Regions from separate parts of the Aquamicrobium sp. NLF2-7 genome, predicted to be linked through region 2. Evidence: riboswitches for the same ligand, from Rfam matches in the RefSeq annotation. Region 2 holds a riboswitch; the other holds the start of a gene.
The links. Region 2 has a riboswitch for cobalamin ahead of MIC97_RS20025 (TonB-dependent receptor). Riboswitches for the same ligand answer to the same signal wherever they lie in the genome.
Positions count from the first base shown of each region.

Region 1 (9,550 bases), on a different contig from region 2:
GCGCCATTTCGACGACGAACAGCACCGAATAGATCAGCGAGAAGCCGACAATGGTGGCCAGCACCGTCGCGGCCCCGAGATTGGAGACGGCAGCCGCTGTCGGCAGAACGCCCTCGATGATCCATGGCTGGCGTCCGAATTCGGCGACGATCCAGCCGCATTCGGCCGCGATCCACGGCAGCGGTATGGCGAACACGCCGACGCGCAGCAGCCACGGATAGCGGTCAAGCTGATGGCGGGCCGAGAGGTAGAAGAACACGGCCGTCAGCGCGATGAAGAAGAAGCCCAGCCCCACCATGATGCGGAAGGTCCAGAACAGCGTCGGAACGTTGGGCACGGTATCCCATGCCGCCTGCGCGATCTGCTCGTCGCTGGCCTGCGTCGGGTCGTCGAGATAGGGCTTCAGCAGAAGCGCATAGCCGAGGTCCGCGCCATTTTCCTCGAAGGTCGTGCGCGCGGCTTCCGGTATGGCCGCATCGCTGCCGGCCGCCCGGATTTCCTGCAGCGCGCCATAGGCCGCCATGCCGTTGCGGATGCGCGTCTCGGCATGGGCCACGAGGTCCTCGATGCCGGGGATTTCGGTGGTCAGCGAGCGCGTGCCGATCAGGCCCATCACCCACGGAATATGGACGGCATAGTGGGTCTTGCGCGCTTCCTGATCGGGAAAGCCGATGGCGGTGAAGGCGGCAGGCGCCGGCTCGGTCTTCCACATCGCCTCGATGGCCGCGAGCTTCATCTTCTGATGCTCGGTGGAGAGGTAGCCGCTCTCGTCACCCAGCACCACCACCGACAGCGACGCGGCGAGGCCGAACGAAGCCGCGACTGTGAGCGAGCGCTTGGCGAGTTCGAGATGGCGTCCCTTCAGCAGATACCAAGCCGAAACGCCGAGCACGAAGATCGATGCCGTGACGTAGCCGGCCGAGACGGTGTGCACGAATTTCGCCTGCGCCACCGGATTGAACAGCACGGCGGCAAAATCGTTGACCTCCATGCGCATGGTCTGCGGATTGAAGGAGGATCCCACGGGGTTCTGCATCCACCCGTTGGCGATGAGAATCCACAGCGCCGAGAAGTTGGAGCCGATGGCCACCGCCCATGTCGCGGCCAGATGGCCGAGGCGCGAGAGCTTGTCCCAGCCAAAGAAGAACAGGCCGACGAAGGTCGCTTCGAGGAAGAACGCCATCAGCCCTTCGATCGCCAGCGGCGCGCCAAAGATGTCACCGACATAATGGCTGTAATAGCTCCAGTTCATGCCGAACTGGAATTCCATAACGATGCCGGTGGCCACGCCCATGACGAAGTTGATGCCGAACAGCGTGCCCCAGAACTTGGTCATCTGGCGCCAAATGTCGCGGCCGGTCATCACATAGACGGTTTCCATGATCGCGATGACCACGGACAGGCCGAGCGTCAGCGGCACGAATAGGAAGTGGTACAGAGCGGTGATCGCGAACTGAAGTCGCGACAGATCGACAATATCGAGTTCCATGGCTACTCCGGCTTTCCGGCCTCCTTGGCTGATGTGACGCCTTTTCCCGGCGTCGAGAACCCTGTGCTCAGTCCGGCCGCAGCCGGTCGAGCAATCTGCGATAGCCTTCGCTGCCGCGCGTGAAATCATTCTCCACCCGGCCCTCCTCCATGACCACGATGCGGTCGGCCAGTTCCGCTTCACGGCGTATATGCGTAACGATGACGAGCGTGCGACCTTCCGCACAGGCGCCGATGCAGTCGACGACATCGCGCGCCGTCGCACCGTCCACGCCCTCGGTGGGCTCGTCGAGCAGCCACACCGGCGTGTCCCGCAGCAACAGGCGGGCCAGCGCCAGCCGGCGCGCCTGACCGGTGGAAAGGCCGGTGCCGCCCTCGCCCAGCATCGTGTCCAGGCCTTCGGGAAATTCGGCCACGAAGGTGCCAAGTCCGGCTGCGTGCAGCGCCTGCATCATTTCACCGTCGCCGGCATCGGCACGGGCAAGCTGAAGATTGCCGCGCAACGTGTCGCGAAACAGCTCCGTGCGCTGGGTGAGCAGGGTGGCGGGCAGCGTGGCGACAGTTCCCGCCTGCGGGACCAGTTCGCCCGCGATCAGCGACAGCATGGTGGACTTGCCAGCCCCGCTCGTGCCGATCAGGGCAACGCGCTCGCCTTTGGCGATCGAAAGCGACTGGCCTTGCAGAACCGGGCGTTCGCCGCAGCGGTAGGAGAGCGTCGCATCCGTGATCTCGATCGCATTGGTGGAGTCAGCGGGGCGGGCGGCGCCGCGCACCTCATCTGCTGCATCGCCAAGCTTCGGGCCCAGCCTGCGGGCGGAGAGCAGAACGCGCCCAAGCTCCAGCGCGCCACGGCGCAGGCCGGTGAAGGGTTCGAGACAGGCAAGCGCCACGAACACGGCCAGCGCCGCCACAGGCGCGCCGATGGCGCCGCTTTCCGCCAGCATGGCAGCGGCGACCAGCGTGATCGCCAGCAGAGCCGCGCCGGCAATGGCGAAGGCAAAGCCCGTATTGGTTTCGATGCGGTTCAGCGCATCGTCGGCGGAGGCAAGCCGCGCGTCGGCGTGGGAAACCGCCGTTGCCTGTGCGGCCAGCCTGTTCGTCATCACCAGATCGGTCTGGCCGCGCATCAGGTCGATGGTGCGCGAGCGCAGCACTTCCAGCGCATGGGCGCGCCGCCGCGCCGGTTTTTGCGAACATGCGGCGGCAACCGCCGGAATGGCGAGCCCGCACGAAAAGAGCAGGAGACCGATGCCAATGCCCAGAACCGGCGCGATGACCCCGAGCACGGCAGCCTTCACCAGCGCCGAACCAAGCGCCGCCACCAGCGGCACCACAACGCGCAAATAAAGCGAATCCAGCGCATCGATGTCGACGGTGAGCCTGAACAGCAGCCGCGACGGACGGGCCGCGAGGCTGCGCGCCTGCATGTCGGTGGCGAAGCCGCGGAACACCCGCTCGCGCAGGCGCGCCAGCACCTTCAATGTCGCATCATGCGTGACCAGTCGTTCGCCGTAGCGGGAAAAGGTGCGGGCAAGCGCCAGGAAGCGAATGCCGGCGGCGGGCGCGAACACGTCGAAGGCAAGCGCGGTCGCCACGGAGGCCCCGGCAATCGCGGTGGCCGTAATGAACCAGCCGGACAGGCCGAGCAGCGCAATGCCCGCCAGCGCGGTGCACAGCGCCAGCAGCGCACCGGCTGCCAGCATCGGCCGGTTGCCGGACCAGAACAGCGCGGCGACAGCGCGCAGATGCCGCAAAGCGCTCATGTCCGCTCCCCTTTCCCGGCTGCGTCACCAAGCGTGACGATACGATCCATTCGGGCCGCCAGAACCGGATCATGGGTGGCGACGATAAGCGTGCGCCCTTCGGCGATGTCCAGCAGCATATCGGTGATCTCGCCGGCCGTGCGGCGGTCGAGGTGTGCGGTCGGCTCATCGGCCAGCACGAGCCCGACGCCGGGTGTTGCGGCCGCACGCGCAATGGCAAGGCGCAGCGCCTCGCCGCCGGAAAGCCCGGCCCCGCCCTCGCCCAGAAGCACGGACCTGCGGTCCCGTGCCACGTCACCGAGACGTGCGGCATCGAGCGCGGCGTCGACCGCGGCGTCCAGACCCGGACGGCCAAGCGTGACATTGCCCGCAAGCGTTCCCGCAAAGATATGCGGCGACTGGCCGACCCACGCCATGCCCGCCCGCAGCCGCGCCGCCGTCTGCGGCCTCAAGGTCTCCCCGCCGATGCGGATGGTGCCCGCTTCCGGCACCGCAAGCCCGGCGATCAGCGCCAGCAGGGTGGACTTGCCGCCACCGCTCGGCGCCATGACGGCCACGCGCTCGCCCGGCGCAATACCCAGCGACAGGCCATCGAAGACCTGAAGACCATGCTCCGGGCAATCCTGTCCGGCATGGCTGAAATGGAGATCGTCGATGGCGATGCCCACAGCGGCGCCATCGGCTTTCGCCGTGCCGGTCCGCTCGGCGGCAACGATAGGCTCACCGGCTGCCGCCACTTTTTGCAGGGCTTCCAGAGCCGCCACACCGGCGGCACGGTCGTGCCAGACGGCGGACAGGTCGCGCATGGGCTCGAAGAAGGCCGGCGCGAGCATGAGGATGAACACGCCCTCAGTCAGCGACAGTTGCCCGCCCCATGCCCCGAACGAGAGCTGGCCGAGGAAATGGAACCCGACATAGACGGCCACCATGGCGACGCCCAGCGCCGAAAACAGCTCCAGCACCGCCGAGGACAGGAAAGCGATGCGCAACACCGTCATGGTGCGGCTGCGCAGGAGATCGGCTTCCTCGCGCAGGCGCAACGCCGTGCGGTCGACCGCGCCCAAGCTGCGGATCGTGGCAAGGCCGCGCAGCCGGTCGAGCAGGAAGGCGTTCATATCGCCCATCTTGGCAAGCTGGCGCTCGCTCGCCTCCTTCGCCCGCCAGCCGACCAGGGCCATGAAGATCGGGATCAGCGGCAGCGCGATCAGCATGATCAGGGCAGCCACCCAGGAAAGCGGCAGAACGCAAACGAAGATGGCGAGCGGAACGATCACGGCGCGCCAGCGCAGCGGCTGGAAACGCGCGACATAGGGCACCACCGCCTCGGCCTGCTCGGCCATCGTGCTGGCGACGAAGCCGGATGACGGGCGCGACGCATCGAGCGGCGAGCGGGTGGCGAGCACCGAAACGGCATGATCCCGCAGCCGGGAAAGCTCCCGCCGCGCGGCGAGGAAGGCAAGGCGCGATCCTGCCCGGTCCATACCCGCCCGCACCACGCCAAGCAGGAAGACGCCGACGGCCGGCCAGATCACCGCGTTCATGCCGGTGCCGGCAGCGATGTCGCCGATGGCCAGCGCCAGCAGAGCGGCCTGCCCGATCCAGATCAGTGATGCCGCCGACTGAAGAAAGATCGGCAGTCTGCCCGGCGAGGCGGACGGCTTTGAAACGCGGCGCCGGCGCTTCGTCCTGACCGCAACCTGCTCCGAAATTTGGGGGATTTCGGCTTCAGCCGGCCTTCGCAGGGCCGGTTCCTCAGCCAGTTGCCGGGCAATCGCCGTGTCGAGCGCACTCACGGTTGTCCGTCCCCCCTGCGTTTGCGGCCAAGCGAGACGATGCGATCCTTCGCATCGAGCAGCCTCGTCACCTTTGAGCCGAGGCTGAGCAGTGTCGCCAGCCGTTCCGTATCGAGTCGTTTGACGTCATCATACCAGTTCGTGAGCTGTTCGATGAGTCCGTTCATCTCCATAAGGCGGGACTGTGCGTAACGTTCCTCCTCGCTGCTGGGCTGCTGCATGAGAAGCTCGCGCAGCACCGAAAGGGTGGGATCGACCTCGCGCTTCTTGCGCTCCTCCGCCAGCGTGCGCAGGATCTGCCAGATGTCATCGGGTGCGGCGAAAAAATCGCGACGGTCGCCGGGAATGTGGCGCAGCATCACCAGATTCCACGCCTGAAGCTCGCGCAGCCCCATGGAAACGTTGGAGCGCGAAATGCCGAGCCCGTCCACGATCTGATCTGCGCAGAGAGGTTCCGGCGACACATAGAGCAGCGCGTAGATCTGGCCGACCGTGCGGTTGATGCCCCAGCGGCTGCCCATCTCGCCGAAGTGCAGCACGAAAGACTGTATGAGTGGCGGAAGGTTCATGGCGGACCAATTTTCAGAAATTTCTGAAAATTCAGTACGTCCCGCCACGCCAGAAGTCACTTGGGCACCATGTCGCACCCGTACACGTACGAAAGAAAATCCGTGCGAACATGAGGGAAAGCTGGCTTCGACCAGCGTCAGAAGCCGATCGTTTCCTCGAACCGGTCCCATGAGCGATACATTTCGTATCGCCCAACCCCGCGGATCGGCACATGGCCGTAATAGGGCGAAAGCTGCAACTCGGCCGCGATCTCGCCCTTGCCGGCGATCGCACCCGTGTAGATGGCCGATGCCAGCCCGGTGCGGTTCGCACCATGGTCGCAATGCACCAGAAGCGGCTTTTCCGCGTCGCGCATCAGGGCGGCAAGTTCGGCAGACTTTTCGACGGGCAGGCCCTTCGACGAGGACATCGGGAAATCGATGATCCTGATGCCGTGGCCCTCCGCCGCCGCGCGCGCTGCCAGCGCTTCGGCATCAGGGGTCTCGTTGCGCAGGTTGATGATGGTGCGGATCTGGTAGCGGTCCGCATAGGTCGCGACGTCGTCCCCGTCCGGTTGTCCGGAGCGGTAGAATTCGCCCGGTATCACCTCATGGAAGTTGCCGAGCAATTGCTGCACGCCCATATGAGCGCCCATCAACAGCGGGGCGCCGAGCAATACGGCCGCGAATACCCATATACGTCCCAATGCAGACTTCCCCGCCTTTGATCCCGGCTACCCCTGACAGCGAATTGCGACAGGAACAAGAATACGCCGTACGGCCATTGCCGCAGGCTCAGTTGCGGCCGGTCAGGCGGGTGAAATGGCCCATCTTGCGGCCGGGACGCGCCTCTGCCTTTCCATAGAGATGGACAAGGACGTCCGGTTCCGCCACGAGTTCAGGCACGCGCGCGACATCGTCGCCGATCAGGTTCTCCATCACGCAGGCGCTGTGATGGCGCGTGTCGCCCAGCGGCAACCCGGCAATGGCCCTGATGTGCTGTTCGAACTGCGAAACGACGCAGGCGGCTTCGGTCCAGTGGCCTGAATTGTGCACCCGCGGCGCGATCTCGTTGACCAGCACCGACCCGTCGTCCAGCACGAAGAACTCCACGCCGATGACGCCCACATAGCCGAGCGCTTCGAGTATCGAGGCGGCAGCCGCCCGCGCAACGTCGGCGGTAATGTCGGGAACGGCGGCAGGCACGGTGGAGGTGTGCAGGATGCCGTCGCGATGGACGTTGCGCGCCGGCGCATAGGTCTCCACCCTGCCGTCCGCGCCCCGCGCACCGATCACCGAAATCTCGCACCCGAAGGAAATGAGCCCTTCGAGGATCAGCGGCACCGACCCCATCGCCTCGAAGACGCCGGAATAGCTGCCGCTTTCCATATGGCGAAACACGCGCTGGCCCTTGCCGTCATAACCCATGCGGCGCGTCTTCAGCACGCCGTTGCCGCCGAAGCTGTGCAGGGCGGACGCAAGGTCCGCGTCGCTGTCGACGGCAAGGAAGGGGGCCGTGTCGATACCGATGCCGTTGAGGAACTGCTTTTCGCTCAGCCGGTCCTGCGACACCTCCAGCGCGCGCGGCGGCGGCAGAACGGGCACGCGCCCGGCGAGCCTCTCGGCGGCCTCCACCGGCACGTTCTCGAACTCATAGGTTATGACATCGCTGATTGCGGCCAGTTCGGCCAGCCCGGCCGGATCGTCATAGGCAGCCACGATCTGCCGGTTCGCCACCTGCGCGGCCGGGCAATCGGCCTGCGGCTCCAGCACGGCGATGCGGTAGCCGAGGCGGGCGGCTGCCATGGCCAGCATGCGGCCAAGCTGGCCGCCGCCAACGATGCCGATGGTCGATCCGGACGCCAGCATCACGCGTCGTCCTTCGGCTCGAGGGCAACCTTGTCCGTCTGCGCGGCGCGCCAGGCTTCCAGCCGCCCGGCCAGCGCATGGTCGGTGAGCGCCAGCACGGCGGCGGCCAGAAGTGCCGCATTGACCGCGCCGGCCTTGCCGATGGCCAGAGTGCCGACCGGAATGCCGGCCGGCATCTGCACGATCGACAACAGCGAATCCTGCCCCGACAGCGCCTTCGATTCCACCGGCACGCCGAACACGGGCAGCGACGTCATCGCCGCCGTCATGCCCGGCAGATGCGCGGCCCCGCCGGCGCCGGCCACCACAACCTTGTAGCCGGCAGCCTTCGCGCCGTGGGCAAAATCATAGAGACGTTGCGGCGTGCGATGCGCGGAAACGATGAGGCTTTTGTGGGACACACCAAGCTCGGCGAGCGTTTCGGCGGCGTGGCGCATGGTCGCCCAGTCGGACTGGCTGCCCATGATGATGGCGACATCGGCTTGTCGGTCGGTCAATGGCCTGCTCCCGTCAGCTAAAGCGGCGACGTAGCGGAATTTTCGCCACCCCGCAAGGACGAGAAGTGCGGCGGGCATTCCTGATCCCGTACTGTCGGAATTGACACGCCGTGCCAGCGATGCTTAGCGTCGCAACCGGAACTGGTTCCGATTACGGATGAAAAGGGAACACGGTCTGCCGCATTGCCGGCAAAGCCGCGACTGCCCCCGCAACTGTAGCCGCCGAGCCTCCCCCGATATGCCACTGGATCTTAACGGTCCGGGAAGGCGGCGGGAGGCAATGACGCGGAAGTCAGGAGACCTGCCGGTTCCGGTCACCCATGTCTGATCTCGGGGTGAGATCGGGCGCGGCCGTCCGCAGCGGTGACACGAAACGTGTTGCCGCGTGCCGGTACGGCCGGGGGTGCAGACTGCACCTCCCCTGCCTGCCAGTTCCCGGTGAAAGGCTGTTTTTCCGGGCGCACCCGTGCCCGGCAGGGGGAAATGACGATGAGAACAACGATTCTGGCGGCCGGCATCTGCTCGCTGACGCTTACCGGTACCGTCCGGGCGCAGGATGAAAGCCCGCAGGCCACCGATGTCATCGAGCTGAAGACAATCTCGGTAACCGCCAACCGCACCCCGACCCAAAAGAACAAGGTCGGCTCGAAGGTGGAGCAGATCACGCAGGCGGAAATCGGGGCGAAATCCCGTCCGGTCCTCAGCGACTATCTGAACCTGCTGCCCGGCGTTTCGGTTGCCAGAAATGGCGGCCTCGGCGGCACAACCGGCCTTTTCGTGCGCGGGCTTGGCTCCGGCTACGTCAAGACGCTCTACAATGGCATCGACATTTCCGATCCAACCGGCACACAGGTGCTGACGCATTACCAGTATCTTCTCACCGGCGGCATCAGCAATGTGGACGTTCTGAAGGGCTCCCAGAGCACCCTCTACGGTTCCAGTGCCATAGCCGGTCTGGTGAACATCTCGACACTCGGCCAACCGGACAGCGGCATTCACCATACGGTCGAGGCCGAGGGCGGTTCCTTCGGCACCGTGCGCGGCCGCTACGGATTTACCGCTGCGAACGAAGGATCGGGATTCGCGGGCAACATCTCGGGACTGCACACCGACGGCATCTCGGCCCGGGCAGACGGCCGGGAGCGGGATGGGCTCGACAGTCTGAATATCGACCTAACCGCCGAACACAGGATCAACGAAGCCTTTTCGGTCTTTGGCTCGGTCCTGCATCTCAATTCCAAGGCCGAGTTCGATGGCAACGGCCCCGACGATCCCGACAGCTATGAGCGGGCGAGGATGACCGGAGGCCGGTTCGGCCTCAATTTCGATCTCATGGACGGCAGGCTGAAGAACACCGTCTCCGCTCAAGGTTTCAAATCGGACCGTGAAAGCGTGTGGGACGGGTCTCCCAGCCTCTTCATCGGCACGCGGCAGAAGATCGACTATCAGGGGTCGTTCGAGGCGACGGAACGAGTTCTCCTGCAATATGGCCTCGACCATGAAAAACAGGAAGCCGACGATGCCGGCGGCGGCAGCCCGCTGGGCAAGTTCGACCTCACCGGCGCGTGGGCTCAGGCGGTCCTCGAACCGGT
Region 1 covers NZ_JAKSED010000001.1:1,853,079-1,862,628, forward strand. The annotation lists gene MIC97_RS09220 (cytochrome ubiquinol oxidase subunit I) at 1-1,489, opposite strand, end outside; gene cydC (thiol reductant ABC exporter subunit CydC) at 1,557-3,251, opposite strand; gene cydD (thiol reductant ABC exporter subunit CydD) at 3,248-5,044, opposite strand; gene MIC97_RS09235 (GbsR/MarR family transcriptional regulator) at 5,041-5,613, opposite strand; gene MIC97_RS09240 (tyrosine-protein phosphatase) at 5,751-6,248, opposite strand; gene MIC97_RS09245 (5-(carboxyamino)imidazole ribonucleotide synthase) at 6,388-7,464, opposite strand; gene purE (5-(carboxyamino)imidazole ribonucleotide mutase) at 7,461-7,958, opposite strand; cobalamin riboswitch at 8,084-8,282, shown strand; gene MIC97_RS09255 (TonB-dependent receptor) at 8,448-9,550, shown strand, end outside.
Region 1: another riboswitch for cobalamin. It lies ahead of MIC97_RS09255 (TonB-dependent receptor); the one in region 2 lies ahead of MIC97_RS20025 (TonB-dependent receptor).

Region 2 (9,550 bases):
CCGCAAAGCAGGGTGGCTCGCTGGTTGTCGGGGCATCGACGCTCAAGCCGATCATTACCGACACCGGCAGCGATCTCATCTTGTCGGCGATCACCACGGCCCCGGATGTCGAGCTTCTGTGCCGCAGGTTTGATGAGGCCACCGTCGCGGCCCGGGACGAGGGCCATGTGAAGCCGCATATCATCGTGCTTCAGCAGGGGCAGTCGGCCGATGCGGCCAGATCGTTCCTTCGCTCGCAGAAGATCATCTACACGGACAGTCTCGATGACGCGATCCGCGCGACCGAAGCCTGGGGCCGGCTTGCGGATACGAAGCCTGCCACGGCGCCGGCGCGCCCGGCAGCCATGGGGCCGGTAAGCCTGCCCGAAGGCTTGTCCGGAAGTGTCGGTGAGGCAGAGGCAAAAGCGTTCCTCGGCGAAAACGGCGTGCCCGTCAATCGCGGCCAGATCGTCGGCACTCGCGAGCAGGCGAGCGAAGCGGCGGCGCTGCTGGACGGCCCCTTCGTGGTGAAAGTGGTCTCTCCTGACATCGTGCATAAATCGGACGTCGGCGGTGTCGTGCTCGGCCTCGAAACGCCGGACGATGTCGCGCGGGCCGTAACGCAGATGGGCGCATCCATCGCGCAGAAGCTTCCCGATGCGCGTATCGAGGGTTTTCTCGTTCAGGAAATGCGCACCGGCAAGGTCGAACTGCTGGTGGGCGCCCGCAACGATCCGCAGTTTGGCCCGATGATCATCGTCGGCGCCGGCGGCGTTCTGGTCGAGCTGCTCAGGGATGTGGCGGTGGCGATGGCCCCTGTCTGCGAGAGGAAGGCACGATCGATGATCGAAAGCCTGCAGATCGCAAAGCTGATGCAGGGCTTCAGGGGCAGCGCGAAACTCGACATCGATGCCGCTGCCCAGGCCGTGTCGCGGATCAGCTGGATCGTATCGGACATCGGCCCCCGCTTCTGCGAACTCGACGTGAATCCGCTTCTTGTTGCAGAGGCCGGAAAGGGTTGCGTGGCCGTCGACGCCCGCATTCTGCTCGACGACAACTGATATCCGGCGGCCGGAGCGGCCCGGACGGACATGCACAGCACTGGAGGACTTAATGTCAGCACTGGACGTAAGACAGGATGGCAGGACGACCATCTTCACCATCAATCGCCCGGAGAAGATGAATGCCATCAATGCCGAGGTGGCGAATGAGATGCAGCGGCGCTTTGCCGAATTTGACAGCTCAGATCAGCGCGTCGCGATCATCACGGGCGCAGGGGAAAAGGCGTTTTCTTCCGGCGCCGATGTCTCGGACATTCCCGAACTCTGGCGCTGCATACCAACGATCGGCATCGTCACGGAAAAGCCGGTCATATGCGCTGTCCATGGCTGGTGCGTCGGCGGGGCGCTGGTGATGGCCGCAATGGCGGATCTGTGCGTGGTGACCGAGAACACCCGTTTTTCCTATCCGGAAGGCAAGGTCGGGCTGACAGGCGGCATGATTGCCACGCTGGCAGGGCGCATACCGCATAAGATGGCCATGGAGATCATGCTGCTTGGCCGAACCGTTTCCGGCCGCCGCGCCTGCGAGATCGGGCTTGCCAACGAAGTGGTGGAAGACGGCACGCATCTGGAGGCCGCGCTGGCGATGGCGCGCGAGATGGAAGATATGGCGCCGCTGGTGCTGAAGACGCTGAAGCGCTTCGTCGTCGATCATACGCTTATCCAGACACCTTCGGAAAAGCTTGCGCGTGCCCAGCGCGACCTTGCCGTCGTCCGCACCAGCGCAGACCTGAAGGAAGGCGTTGCAGCGTTCCGGGAAAAGCGCAAGCCGGTGTTCAACGGCAGATAGAACCGATCCGCCATGTGCCGACCGCCTTCAGGCCCATGGACTGCCTGTGGGGCCGTGTCCGCGCCGGCCGACGCAATTGCTGTGTCTGTCACAGGGCATCTTGCCGGCGGCTGCCGCAGCCATCTGAACCTCCCCGCACGGCCGCCGGCGCATCGTTGCGGAGAGGTTTGGCGCAGGCGACCGGACCTGAAGCGTGTCGCGATCTTTCGGATTTGCTCATTCCGCTTTAAGTCATTGTTTTCACGAATGTTATTGCCTCGAATCCGGTTCCCTCTTTCGAGCGGCATGCTTTAACTGTCCGGCGGCAATTGACTTGCCGGGCGTCCATGTTATCGGGAGCGCGGTTATGGTTCTTTCGTTGTCTCCGGAGAGCGAAAGCTAAGAGGGAATCCGGTGAAAATCCGGGGCTGCCCCGCAACTGTAAGCAGAGAGTGCGCCGTCGCTCATTGTCACTGGCTTTGCCGGGAAGACAGCCGGTGCATGATGACCTGTGAGCCAGGAGACCTGCCTGACCATGGAAGTTCGGTGGGCGGGGTGGACCACTGGAATGTGCGGCATTCGGTAGAGGAAACCGGACGCGGCATCCGTCTTGCGAACCCCGTTGTTAAAGAGAGGGGGAGCAATGGCTGTCTTCACATATTCTACCACAAACAATACGGGTCGCCGCAGGCCGGGCTTTATCGCATGGCTTGGCCTTGGGGTGGCGGCGATCGCTCTGGCAGGTCCGGGAAATGCTTTCGGGCAAACGAGAGCCGAGCAGAGCACGGAGGACATTGAAGGGGCGCGGGCTCCTCTTTTGACGCCTGAAGAAACCATTCTTCTGGAGCGCATAACCGTCACTGCCCAGCGCGGCCCGAACGAACTGTTCAATGTCGCGCAGAACGTCACCATCCTGACCGGCGAACAACTCGACAGCAGGGCCGTTCGCGATATCGACGACATGGTGCGTTATCTTCCCGGTCTGAGCGTCGACCGCGAAACCTCTCTCAACAATCCCTATGGCCAGCTCGGTTCGTTCAGCATCCGGGGCGTCGGCGGCAACCGGGTGCAGATCCTTGTCGATGGCGCGCGGGTTCAGGAGCAGACGATCTACGGCAGCCGCGATTTCGCCGATCCCTTCAACATGAAGGCGGTCGAAATCGTTCGCGGTCCGTCTTCCGTGCTTTGGGGGGCGGATGCACTGGGCGGCGTCGTTTCGTTTCGCACCCGCGATCCGCAGGATTTGCTGGATGGTTCCGACAAGCCATGGGCGGGTGAAATCAAGAGCGCCTATGACAGCTTCGACGGCAGCTTCCGCAAGCAGTTCACGGCGGCGGCCTCGCAGGGCGATTTCCAGATGCTGGCGAGTTTCGGCCACCTGTCCGCCCATGAGCCACGGCTCAGGAATGCGCGCGCCGACGGCGGCATCTGGGGATGTCCGCGTCCGGCCTCTTTCGGCTGTGACAAGCTGTTCGATGCCGACGCCTACGCATGGAACGCGCTCGGCAAGCTGGTCTGGACCCCCGAAGATCACGAGTTCAGGTTGACCGGGGAGTTCTTCAGGCGCCATACCGAAGTGGATCAGGTGTGGGACGCTTTTGCCGGCTCCAGCGGCTATGCCAGCGCCAGCTATCCGCGCGAGCTGGACATGCAGAGGACGCGTCTGGCGCTGGAGCACAAATGGACGCTCAACACGCCGCTGCTCGACGAAATCAAGTGGCAGCTGTCCTATTCACCCCAGAAGCGCGACACGTCGGGCACGCAGACACGCATCTTCGCCACGCGTACGGACACCTACACGCCGGTGCGCAATTATGGCGAAACCTTCCTTGAGGCGGATGTGCAGCTGACCAGCCGTTTCGCCACCGGCGGCATCGCCCACAAGCTGATCTACGGTTTCGACGGCGATCTGACGGATTCCTCCTATGACGGCTATAATATCGTCCACCGATCCGACACCGGCGTGACGACGATCCAGACCAATCAGGGCTACAACTTCCCCGAAGTGAAGACCCGCCGCGCGGACTTCTACATCCAGGATGAGATGGAATTGCTGGACGGGCGGCTCAGGATCACGCCCGGCGTTCGCTTTGCGACCTACAGGATCGATCCCACCGGGGACACGGGATACAAGCCGCTTCCCGGCAACGAGCCCGAGGTGACGAGCAACACCAGGCTCATCAAGAAGCTCGGCCTGATCTACGAGCTGGACGACAGCTATTCAGCCTATGCCTCCTATGGCGAAGGCTTCAAGATGCCGACGTCGCAGCAGATGTTCGTTTCGGCCAGAGACCCGTTCATCAATGGCATCGTTCTGCCCAATCCCGGTCTGAAGCCGGAATCGGTCAGGAACTACGAGATCGGCCTCAGAGGGCTGCTTGATCGCGGAAGCTTCAGCGCCGGTATCTTCTATGCCGATTATCAGGACTTCATTCGCGGGCCGATGAATCTCGATCCCACGCGGCCCAATGTCTGGACCTATGACAATGTCGAGGACGTCAGACTGTGGGGCATCGAGATCGCCGGCGAATATGAGTTCCAGGCCGACTGGTGGGCATCTGCGGCGATCTCCTACCAGCATGGCACGCAAAGAGTGGCGGGCGGAAAGAAGACGCCCTTCGACGGAGCCGTGCCGCTGACGGCGGTGCTTGGCCTGCGCCATTTCATCGCCGACTGGAATCTGGAAGCGGAGGTTCTGGGCACCTTTGGCGCAGCGGTGACCCGCCGCGCCAGCCCGAACGCCTTCCTGCCGGGTGGCTATGCGGTGTTCGATGCCTATCTGAACTGGAAGCCGCGCAACAATCTGGAGCTCAACGCGGGCATCCAGAACATGTTCGACACACGCTACTTCCGAAACAGCCTCTACGGTTACGATGTCACCCCTGCCTCCGCGGCCACGGCGGGAGCGCGCCCGCTTGAAGCGCAGGTTGCGCCGGGGCGCACCTTCAAGCTGGGAGCCACGCTGCGTTTCTAGCAAACAGCAGCAGACAAGCCGTCACGCGTGACGGCTTGTCTGCTCTGTCCGATGGTCGTGTCGAGAACGGAACCTGACGATGATTGAGATACTGCGCCATGTCTCGCGGATCCTGAAGCTGTGTACCAGCGGCAGGGGCGGCAGGATTACGCTGCTGATCTATGGTCTGGTTCTTGTTCTGGAACTGGCTTCCATCGTCGTTGCCCTGCGGGTCATCGACTGGACCAAGGATTTCTATGACGCGCTCCAGCAGATGAACGCGGCCGAAGCGCTGCACCAGACGTGGATCTTCGCGGCCATCGTGGTGGCGGAGGCGTCGAGGAACCTCGGTTCCATCTATTTCCGCAAGATGCTGGAAATACGCTGGCGCGAGGCGCTGACGGCGCGCCTGCTCGACAAATGGCTGCAAGGGGGCCACTACCACCGCATACAGGAGTTCACCGAAGGTGGCCTTCTGGACAATCCCGACCAGCGTATCGCGGAAGACAGCCGGATCTTCATCTCCGGAAATGTCGCCGACAGCACCACCGCTTCCGGCTTCGTTCCCCTGTCGCTCGACATCGTGACCCGAATGGTGGGGCTTATATCCTATGCGAGCGTGTTGTGGGGGCTTTCCGGTTTTGCGCTCGATCTTGGCGTGCTCGGCATCGACTGGTCGCTGCCGCGCTACATGGTCTGGGTCGCCTTTGCCTATGTCATTATCGCCATCGCAATTACCCATCTGCTCGGGCGGCCGCTCAAAGAGCTGTATTTCAGGCAGCAGCAGCGTGAAGCCGATTATCGCTTCGGGCTCGTTCATGTTCGCCGCAATGCCGATCAGATCGCGCAGCTCGACGGCGCCGCTGCGGAACGTCGCGAACTCGACAGGCGGTTTGGCAGGATCGTGGCCAACTGGCGGCGCCTCATCGGGCAGGAACTGCGGCTGAGCTCCTTCACCTATCCCTATTATTACACGGCGCTGCGCATCCCCACCTTCCTTGCCATGCCGGCCTATTTCGCCGGGGCGCTCACCTTCGGCGGCATGATGCAGATCAGCTCGGCCTTCGCGAAGGTGGTGACGACCCTGTCATGGTTCATCTTCTCCTATCGTCCGCTTTCGGAACTGGCCGCCGCCGCGAAGCGTCTGGGTGGGCTGATCGAATTTCTGGACAGGCCTCCGCAAGCGGTCGCACCCGCCATTTCGGCAGGGTCATCGCCCGACGGAGCTTTTCGCGCGCAGGCGCTGGAACTGGCCGCTCCCGGCACGAAACCCTTTCTGGCTCTGCCGGAACTTCGTCTCAACCGGGGCGAATCCATCTGGCTGAGCGGGCCTTCCGGGGTCGGAAAGACAACGCTGGGCAAGGCCATCGCCGGTTTGTGGCCACATGGACGCGGTGAGGTGCTCTTCCCGGCGTCCGGCTTCTTCGTCATTCCCCAGCACCCCTATCTGCCGCTGGGCGATGCGGTGGAAGCGGTCTGCTATCCCCTGCCTGTTTCGGCCTTCAGCGATCAGGAGATCGACGCCGCACTGGAGGATGTCGGGCTGAAACCTGAAATCATCCGGGCCCTGCGACCCGAGGATCTGACCACGCTTTCAGGCGGCGAACTTCAAAGGCTGGTTCTGGCCCGGCTCTTCCTGCACAGGCCGCAATGGGTCATCATGGACGAGGCGACGAGCGCGCTGGACCGGGCGGCGGAAGAAAAGATCTTCCTCCGCCTGAGCCGGAAGCTGGCAGACACCGGGTTCATCGTCATCTCGCATCGCCGGCCGGAGGGGTTGAGGCCTGTCAGCGAAGTCGACCTTTCCCTGCACAGCCTGAAATCCGACCCGCAGTCCGGCCTCCCGCACTTGCAGGAGGCAAACGCATAGCGCTTTTTATCGGCGGAATGTCGTCCTGATGAACCGGGTCAGGCCGGGACTGCCACGGGCGTTCTTCCGCAAATCCGGTCCAGCAAGGCATGCCAGGAGTGCGCCTGCGCGCTGCCGGGGCGGCGCTCTCCGAACACCCATGCGATCTGATCGCCCTGATCGTCAAACAGCTCGATGGACCTGATTTCGCCATCGATGGTCGGCTTGGACACGAGCCAGCAGCTTGCTGCCAGGGATCTGGCGATCTCAAGCCCGAACGTCTCGTCTTCCACCGAAAGACGCTCCGCCGTTACGCTGACAGTGTTCACCTGTCCGATATGGATCTGCACGTTGCCCGGCGAACCGACGAAGATCATGACACCTTCGCCCTGTCTGGCTGCTTCCTTCAGCACTTCGAAGAACAGGTCGGTATCGACCTGCGAGGCCAGATCGTCCGGCACCAGCCGGTAGCTTTGGGTGCGCTGCGCGCCGTGGCGGCGGGCCAGCGCGAAAATATCATGCGTATCAAGCATGGAGCGCCACTGCGCCGCCAATGCCGCCACATCGATTTCGGCGTCGTCGGGTGCAGGCGGGGGCGGGGAAGGGCGGTGCACACCGATCCGGGGGCTCTGATCGCTGTCCCTGAAAAGCTGCGCAAGCTCGCGCAGCTTTTCACCGCCGGCCGGCGTGCGCGCCAGAACATGCAGGACAGACCGCCCGCAGGAATCGAATATGTGCAGGCCGTCAGCGCCATATCCGGCTATCTGTGCGCCGGCAAAGAAGCCATGCGTCCAGCTTTCCAGTCTGATGCGCAGATTGATGTTGCGGTCGAGAACGACCGGGCGTTCCTCATTCCACATGATCCGGTCGAAGACGCCATGCTTGCGATGGGTTGCGGCAGGATTGCGGGTCACGACGGTAACCTCCCCCGCTTCCGGCAGGGCCTGGACAATGCCTTCCCAGTCAGTATCCAGCCGTATGACGCTTTCTCCGACCAGAGCCGCCATCAGGTGCGCTTCGGTGACAGCGTGCGCGGCTGCGAAATCGGGTACGCCAGGCTGGTTTTGATCCGCCAGGTTCTGTCGCCACAGCGCGGCCAGACGTTCGGTGTCGACCGGCTCGAAAAGTTCAGCCGCAGCGGGGCGGGCGAGCAGCTTTACTTCGGTGCGCGTCTGTTTGGCGGCGTTCCAGTAGGGCGCTACGTGGATGCGACTTTCATCGATGTGTCCGAGCTTGCGCCAGTGAGCGCGCGCAATCTGGAAGGCGGTGAGCTCAGCGCCGAGCCAGCAGGCGACGCGGCCCGTTTCGGGAACGGGCGTTTCCACCACCGCTTGCGCCAGCAGCCGGCCATGCGGCAGTCCGGGTTCGCCATCGCGCTGAAGCCATCTTATCTCCACGCCGGCCGGCGCTTTCAGAACCTGCCGCTCCTGCGCATCGGCGACCTCGATCAGCACAAGCCCGCGGGCATCATGAGGCAGGTTTTCCAGCATGCGCGCGATCGGCGGCAGGGAGGATTCATCGCCGGCAAACAGATACCAGTCGGCTTCATCGACAGGGCGGCCAATGGGGCCGATGATGCCGAGAAGAGCGTCCGCCTTCACGTTTTTCGCCCATGAAGCGGCGACCCCGTCCCCGTCATGCAGGAAGAAGTCGATGTCGACTTCACCGGCATCGGCACGAATGTTGCGCAGGGTGTAAGCCCGTATCGGCATCCGCGCCTGTCCCCGGTTCCAGACCGGGCGGCCATCGGCGCTGACATGCGGCCATTGTGGCTGGTCGTCTTCGGGAAACAGCAGTCTTGCGTGCAATCCGCTGCCTGCCAGCGGCCCGACGTCGGTTCCGGCAAGCGTCACTCGCCGCATGGTGGGCGTCAGATCCACCCACCGGCATACCTTCATGATGCGCAACGGGCGCTCGTCTGCGGTCCCCATCCAGTCCTCTCCCGAACACCGAAGCCTGCCTGTGGCGAGTACAATATTCCGCCCGCAGTTGAAAGCTCGGTGAAAATCCCCCGGGATGAAGGGTCGTAATACGGGGCGATTGCGGGAGCTGCCTTCGCCTTCGGTTTGCGGCGCTGCGCAGCCCCCATGTCATGAGGGAAGCGCAGACCGTCCAAAGGTGTCAGGCTCCGCTATCTAGGGCTTTCTGGATATGGGAAATGTCCCGTCCAGCCGCTGCTCCTCATGATGAGCGACTGCGCGCGTGAGCGCTTCTGCCGAGAACTGGATATCGGTTGCGATGGCCTCAGCGGCCACCGAGGCATTGCGTGTCCGCAAGGCCCCGATCAGCTTCTCGTGATGAGGCAGGCCGTCGGCCGGCGTGGCGAAGTCCGGATAGATGGTGACGAGGTAGGAGCCGACCGTGAGCCACAGGCTCTCGATCATCTTCAGCAGCGTCGGCATTCCCGCCGCTTCATAGAGGGTGAAATGCACCTTCCAGTTCGCCTCGATCATGGCCGTGTAGTCCTTGGCGGCGAAATGGACGACGAGTTCGTTATGGAACGCCTCGATGCGATCGACGGTCTCGTCATCGATGATCGCGGTTGCGGCCTCGGTGGCGAGCTTTTCCAGCGACAGGCGGATAGCCGTGATCTCTGCCACGCGCTCCGGCGTCAGGGCGGGAATGCGCACCGTGCGGTTCTGGTCGAGTTCGAGGATGCCCTCGGCCACGAGGTTGAAGAGCGCCTCGCGCGCCGGGGTCATGCTGACATTAAGCACGGCGGCGACGGCCCGGATGGTGATCTTCTCGCCGGGACGGAAATTGCCGGCCATCAGCGCGCTGCGCAGGCTGCGATGCGCCATGCCGCCCAGCGTTTCCTGCCGGTCAATCGGATCGATAGCCTTCAAGCCGGACACTGCATTCTCCGTCAGCCCCTCACCGCGACCGCGCTGATTTCAACCAGAACACCGGGCACCGGAAAACCCACGACCACAACCGTA
Region 2 covers NZ_JAKSED010000003.1:330,121-339,670, forward strand. The annotation lists gene MIC97_RS20015 (acetate--CoA ligase family protein) at 1-1,040, shown strand, start outside; gene MIC97_RS20020 (enoyl-CoA hydratase-related protein) at 1,093-1,830, shown strand; cobalamin riboswitch at 2,161-2,357, shown strand; gene MIC97_RS20025 (TonB-dependent receptor) at 2,453-4,783, shown strand; gene MIC97_RS20030 (ABC transporter ATP-binding protein/permease) at 4,863-6,632, shown strand; gene MIC97_RS20035 (ChuX/HutX family heme-like substrate-binding protein) at 6,671-8,542, opposite strand; gene MIC97_RS20040 (GntR family transcriptional regulator) at 8,747-9,466, opposite strand; gene MIC97_RS20045 (Rid family hydrolase) at 9,478-9,550, opposite strand, start outside.